Regions from separate parts of the Streptomyces sp. NBC_01474 genome, predicted to be linked through region 2. Evidence: riboswitches for the same ligand, from Rfam matches in the RefSeq annotation. Region 2 holds a riboswitch; the other holds the start of a gene.
The links. Region 2 has a riboswitch for glycine ahead of gcvT (glycine cleavage system aminomethyltransferase GcvT). Riboswitches for the same ligand answer to the same signal wherever they lie in the genome.

Region 1: linked by a shared signal. The riboswitch ahead of gcvP (aminomethyl-transferring glycine dehydrogenase) and the one ahead of gcvT (glycine cleavage system aminomethyltransferase GcvT) in region 2 are both predicted to bind glycine.

What each region holds. Positions count from the first base shown of each region.
Region 1 covers NZ_CP109449.1:8,416,888-8,420,287, forward strand. The annotation lists gene OG758_RS38405 (DNA polymerase IV) at 1-866, shown strand, start outside; gene OG758_RS38410 (PRC-barrel domain-containing protein) at 852-1,238, opposite strand; glycine riboswitch at 1,353-1,448, shown strand; gene gcvP (aminomethyl-transferring glycine dehydrogenase) at 1,632-3,400, shown strand, end outside.
Region 2 covers NZ_CP109449.1:4,112,052-4,115,451, forward strand. The annotation lists gene OG758_RS18770 (enhanced serine sensitivity protein SseB) at 1-613, opposite strand, end outside; gene OG758_RS18775 (AAA family ATPase) at 720-1,337, opposite strand; glycine riboswitch at 1,535-1,638, shown strand; glycine riboswitch at 1,639-1,750, shown strand; gene gcvT (glycine cleavage system aminomethyltransferase GcvT) at 1,798-2,937, shown strand; gene gcvH (glycine cleavage system protein GcvH) at 3,030-3,400, shown strand, end outside.

The DNA.
Region 1 (3,400 bases), 4.3 Mb from region 2:
GGCCGGCGACCGGGGACCATCTGAGACGTGCCGGGATCACCACGGTCGAGGAGATCGCCGAGGCGGGCGAGGACGAGCTCGTGCGGCTGCTGGGGAAGTCGCACGGGGCGTCGCTGTACGCCATGGCCCTCGCGCACGACGACCGGCCCGTGGTGGCCGAGCGTGACGCCAAGTCGGTGTCGGTCGAGGACACGTACGACGTGGACATCCATGACCGGGTGCGGGTGCGGACCGAGGTGCAGCGACTTGCGGAGCGGTGCGTGCAGCGGTTGCGGGGGGCGGAGCGGTCCGGGCGGACCGTGGTCCTCAAGGTGCGGCGCTACGACTTCTCCACGCTGACGAGATCCGAGACGCTGCGCGGGCCCACCGACGACTCCGCAGTGGTGCGGGAGGCGGCCGCTCGGCTCCTGGAGTCCGTGGATACGACGGGCGGGGTGCGACTGCTCGGCGTGGGGGTGACAGGCCTGGCCGACTACACGCAGGAGGACCTGTTCGCGCAGGCGCGCGCGCAGGCCGAGGCCGACGCACACGCGGCCGACGGGGAGCGTGAGGGCGAGGCGGAAGGGGCGGCTGGTGCTGGGGACGAGGGGCAGGCGGCTGCCGGAGAGGTCGTCGAGGCCGCGGACCGGCGCTGGGTGGCCGGGCATGACGTGCGGCACGAGCAGTTCGGGCACGGGTGGGTGCAGGGCAGCGGGCTCGGGCGGGTGACCGTGCGCTTCGAGACGCCGTACTCGGAACCGGGGCGGGTGCGCACGTTCCGGACCGATGACCCCGCGCTCGTAGGAGCAGAGCCGCTGCCGCTGGTGGAGGGCGGGGCCGGGCGCTGTGCGGCGCGGGAGCCGGATGCCGGGTCAGGTGTCGTCTGACGGAGGGCGGGCGATCTTGCCGAAGTCGCGGTCCTTGGGGGGCACGGGGTCGTCCGGGGCCGAGATGTCGAGACCGTAGTGGTGGTAGAGCTGGAGCTCCTGTTCGGGGGAGAGGTGACGGCCGACGCCGAAGTCGGGGGCGTCCCTGATCAGGGAGCGTTCGAAGGGGATGCGCAGGGTGCCCTCCACGAGCTCGCTCGGCTCCAGGGGGACGAAGGCGTCCCGGCTGAAGAGGCCTGTGCGTATCGCCGCCCACTCGGGGACGCCGGTCGCGTCGTCGAGGTAGACCTCGTCGACGGTCCCGATCTTGGCCCCGTTGCGGTCGAACGCCTTGCGGCCGATCAGGTTGCGCGGATCGACATCGGTCTGCACGGGGCCCTCCAGCTGCTCGCAACTCATCCGTAAGCACTACCAAAGTGCACATTGGGGAAGGCGGCCACTCGAGGTCGGGGGTGTTGTTGCCGCTGGTAGGCTGGCGATGGCTGCCGACCCCGTGCGGGAGAGTCCTCCGGATGACACCGGAGGCGCCGAAGGAGCAACTCCTCCCCGGAATCTCTCAGGCCCCTGTACCGCACGGACGAGGTCACTCTGGAAAGCAGGGCGGGCGTTCAGGCCTCCGCTCTCACCGACGGTGAAAGTCGTCATGCCCCTCGTGATGGGGGTGTGCCGGTGAAACTCTCAGGTTGAGATGACAGAGGGGGAGGCCGTCCGGGCACCCGCGCCGTGGTGCCCCTCGCAGGTCGCAATGACCAGGAGGCCTCCGCAATGACCGCCAACCGTATTCCGCTCTCCCATCTGGAGCAGGGAATCCCCTTCGAGCAGCGCCATATCGGTCCGGATGAAGCAGCGCAGGCCAAGATGCTCGCGCAGGTCGGGTACGGCTCGCTCGACGAGCTGACGGCGGCCGCGGTCCCGGACGTGATCAAGAGCGCCGAGGCGCTCGATCTTCCCGGGGCCCGCACCGAGGCCGAGGTGCTCGCAGAGCTCCGCTCCCTCGCCGACCGCAACCAGGTCCTCGACTCGATGGTCGGACTGGGCTACTACGGCACGTTCACGCCGCCCGTCATTCTGCGCAACGTCATGGAGAACCCGTCCTGGTACACGGCGTACACGCCCTACCAGCCGGAGATTTCGCAGGGCCGGCTCGAGGCGCTGCTCAACTTCCAGACGATGGTCGCCGAGCTCACCGGCCTGCCCACCTCGGGCGCCTCGCTGCTCGACGAGGGCACGGCCGCGGCCGAGGCCATGGCGCTGTCCCGGCGCATGGGCAAGGTCAAGAACGGCGCCTTCGTGGTCGACGCGGACGCGCTGCCGCAGACCATCGCCGTCATCCAGACGCGTGCCGAGCCGACCGGTGTCGAGGTCGTCGTCGCGGACCTGTCCGAGGGCATCCCGGCCGAGGTCGCCGAGCGCGGTGTCGTCGGCGTCCTGATCCAGTACCCGGGCGCCTCCGGTGCCGTCCGCGACATCAAGCCCGTCATCGAGCAGGCCCACGAGCTGGGCGCCGTCGTCACGGTCGCCGCCGATCTGCTCGCCCTCACGCTGCTGACCTCGCCCGGTGAGCTCGGCGCCGACATCGCCGTCGGTACGACCCAGCGCTTCGGCGTCCCCATGGGCTTCGGTGGTCCGCACGCCGGCTACATGGCCGTCCGCGAGAAGTTCGCGCGCAGCCTGCCCGGCCGCCTCGTGGGCGTCTCCGTCGACGCCGACGGCAACAAGGCGTACCGCCTCGCGCTGCAGACCCGTGAGCAGCACATCCGGCGCGAGAAGGCCACCAGCAACATCTGCACCGCTCAGGTGCTGCTCGCCGTCATGGCCGGCATGTACGCCGTCTACCACGGGCCCGACGGCCTCAAGGGCATCGCGCGGCGCACGCACCGGTTCGCGACGCTGCTCGCCGAGGGCCTCAAGGCCGGCGGCGTGGAGGTCGTGCACGGCGCGTACTTCGACACCCTGACCGTGAAGGCCGCGGGCCGGGCCGCCGACGTCGTGAGCGCCGCGCGCGAAGGTGGCGTCAACCTCCACCTCGTGGACGCCGACCATGTGTCGATCTCGTGCGACGAGACCACGACGCGTACCCAACTGGGCGCCGTCTGGACCGCGTTCGGTGTCGAGGCCGATGTCGACGCGCTCGACGCGGCGGCCGTGGACACGCTGCCCGCGGGCCTCCTGCGCGGCGACGACTACCTGACGCACCCCGTGTTCCACGCGCACCGCTCCGAGACCTCGATGCTGCGCTACCTGCGCAAGCTGGCCGACCGTGACTACGCGCTCGACCGCGGCATGATCCCGCTGGGCTCCTGCACGATGAAGCTCAACGCGACGACGGAGATGGAGCCGGTCACCTGGCCCGAGTTCGGCCAGCTGCACCCCTTCGCGCCCGCCGAGCAGGCGCAGGGCTACCTCACGCTCATCCGTGAGCTGGAGGAGCGCCTCGCGGAGGTCACCGGCTACGACAACGTGTCGCTCCAGCCGAACGCCGGTTCGCAGGGCGAGCTGGCCGGTCTGCTCGCCGTCCGCGGCTACCACCGCGC
Region 2 (3,400 bases):
GCCCCTCCCACTGCGACAGCTCGACGCCGACGAAGAGGACGGGGTCGCCGCCCTCGACGCTGGCGAGGCAGCGGCGGGCGGTGAGGACGACGCCGGACGCCTCGAACTCCTCGCGCACGGCGGCCAGGAAGTCGACCGGGTCGTTCTGCCAGTCGGGCTCGTAGAGGCTGACCCGGCCGCCCGTGGCGGGGCCGTCCAGCGGCGTACGGCCGGACCTGCACAGCTCGGCGACGGCGGGCGGGGGCAGCGGGACGCCGACGGCGCCGTCCGGGTTCACCGCGATGCCGACCTGCGGGGGCAGCCCGCGCGCGAACTCGACGGCCGGCGCGACCGTGCAGCCCATCCGGTCGCCCACGACCGCGAGGAACTGCTCCTCCGAGCTGAAGACGGGCACATAGGCCTGGCCCTCGATCTCCAGCGTCGGCAGGTCGAGGTTCGGACTGCCGGGCCCGCCGCCCTGGGGCAGCGGTATCCACACCTGACTGCGTCCGAGGACCTCGACGATCCGGCCGCCCGCCGAGTCGACCCCGAGGGAGGCGGCTAGCGCCTCCTCCAGCTCGTTGGCCGGCCACCCGCCGTACGGATGTGCATGAGCCTGCGCCGGAATGTCCATGTGCCTACCACCCGCTCTGGAACCGCTCTGTCTGCGGCCGAACCCTAGCGTGTGCGGATGACACGACACCGTCCGCATCCGCACACTCACAGGCGGTCGCGGGATGTCAGCCGCCCTCGAACGCGATCCCGTTCAGCACATCGGTCGCGTCCCGGTCGAGCAGCACCGCGGACGCGCAGCCCCACGGCAGGTCACCACGCTCGGCCGACTCCACCAGACCCGCGACCGCGCGGCGGTGCCGGGCGAACGCGTAGCGCGAGACCCCGCGGCCGCGGTCCCGCTGGCCCGCGAGCGCCGTGTCCGCGTCGACGTCGAGCAGCATCAGATGCAGGTCCGCGCCCCGCCGCCCGGCTTCCCTGGCCAGCCAGCGCCGCACCCAGGCCTGCGTGCCGCAGTCGTGCAGGACGACGCTGCCTCCCGAGCGCAGGGCCCGCCGCAGCCCGGCGAAGTGCGCGAGCCGCACGAGCGGGCGGTACACGGCGTACGGGAGGAGCCGGGGCAGCCGGGCCGCCCAGCGGTCACGGGCGTCCTGCGAGTCGATGCGCACGGCTCCCCCGCCGCCGACCACGCGGCTCATCAGCGTGGACTTGCCGCTGCCCGGGAGCCCCGAGACCACGATCAGGTCACCCCGCGCGAAGCCGAGGCGCCTCGGCGTACGGCCGCCTCTGCCGCGCAGATCCCTGACGACCGGACCCCGCCCCGTCACCGACCTCGGGCGGGGCATCGCTCGCTGTCCGACCCCTGCCGCCGCGTACGCACCCGCCGCTGCCTTGCGCACCGTGATCGTCCTCCCCGCTCCGGTCACGCCACCCTTGCCCGTCAAGTGTAAAGAGATGGTAATGCCGTACAAGTGGTTTCCCCGTGCGGTCGGCATGCAATGATGTGCGCGCCAAGAGCACGACCAACTGCATACCGGCCGCTTGAATCCGCGCGGGAGAGCTCCCCGGACGCCTACGCGTCCCCGGGGGCGCCGAAGGAGCAAGTTCCTCCCTTGAATCTCTCAGGCCCCGTACCGCGCGGGCGAGGCATATCTGAAAAGCGGGCGGCCCTGGGCCGCTCCACCCAAGGTGCAAGCCGCGACCACCCGTACGTGTGGCGCCGGCGAACCTCTCAGGTTCCGATGACAGATGGGGAGGAAGACCATCGCCCTCGTCTGTCATGCCTGGGATCCTGGAGCACCACTCATGAGCAACGCCCCCCGTAAGACCGCCCTCGACGCCCTGCACCGCTCGCTGGGCGCGACGATGACCGACTTCGCGGGCTGGGACATGCCGCTGCGGTACGGCAGCGAGCGCGACGAGCACATCGCGGTCCGCACCAAGGCGGGCCTCTTCGACCTGTCGCACATGGGCGAGATCACCGTCACCGGGCCGCAGGCCGTCGACCTCCTCGACTACGCCCTCGTCGGCAACATGTCCACGATCGGCCCCGGACGCGCCCGCTACACCATGATCTGCCAGGAGGACGGCGGGATCGTCGACGACCTGATCGTCTACCGCCTGGGCGAGCAGGAGGCCGGCCCTGTTCAGTACATGGTCGTCGCCAACGCGGGCAACGCGCAGATCGTGCTCGACACGATCACCGAGCGCGCCGCCGGCTTCGACGCCGAGGTCCGCGACGACCGCGACGCCTACTCGCTGATCGCCGTGCAGGGCCCCGAGTCCCCCGGCATCCTGAAGTCCCTCACGGACGCCGACCTGGACGGTCTCAAGTACTACGCGGGCCTGCCCGGCACCGTCGCCGGCGTCCCGGCCCTCATCGCCCGCACCGGCTACACCGGCGAGGACGGCTTCGAGCTGTTCGTCGCCCCGGAGCACGCCGAGAAGCTGTGGCAGGCGCTGACCGACGCCGGCGCGCCGGTCGGGCTCGTCCCCGCCGGCCTCTCCTGCCGCGACACGCTGCGCCTGGAGGCCGGCATGCCGCTGTACGGGCACGAGCTGACGACGGCGCTGACCCCGTTCGACGCCGGTCTCGGCCGCGTCGTGAAGTTCGAGAAGACGGGCAACGAGGGCCGCTTCGTGGGCCGCGAGGCGCTCGAGGCCGCCGCCGAGCGCGCCGAGACCGCCCCGCCGCGCAAGCTCGTCGGCCTGATCGCCGAGGGCCGCCGGGTGCCGCGCGCCGGGATGTCCGTGGTCGCCGGCGGCCAGGTGATCGGCGAGGTCACCTCCGGCGCCCCCTCCCCCACGCTCGGCAAGCCGATCGCCATCGCCTACGTCGACGCGGCGCACGCCGCCCCCGGCACCGAGGGCGTCGGCGTGGACATCCGCGGCGCCCACGAGCCGTACGAGGTCGTGGCGCTGCCGTTCTACAAGCGCCAGAAGTAGCCCGACCAGTCCTCTCAGGGGCCGCCGGAAGTAACCCAGCGCACACCCCTCTCGTTCCGCAGCACCCATTCGCGTACAGGAGAATTCAGATCATGAGCAACCCCCAGCAGCTGCGCTACAGCAAGGAGCACGAGTGGCTGTCGGGCGCCGAGGACGGCGTCTCGACGGTCGGCATCACCGAGTTCGCGGCCAACGCGCTCGGCGATGTCGTCTACGCCCAGCTCCCCGAGGTCGGTGACACGGTGACCGCGGGCGAGACCTGCGGCGAACTCGAGTCGACCAAGTCCGTCAGCGACCTGTACTCCCCGGTCACCGGCGAGGTCGTCGAGGCGAACCAGGACGTCGTGGACGACCCGGCACTGGTGAACTCCGCCCCGTTCGAGGGCGGCTGGCTGTTCAAGGTCCGCATCTCGGATGAGCCGAAGGACCTGCTCTCCGCGGACGAGTACGACGCGTTCTCCGG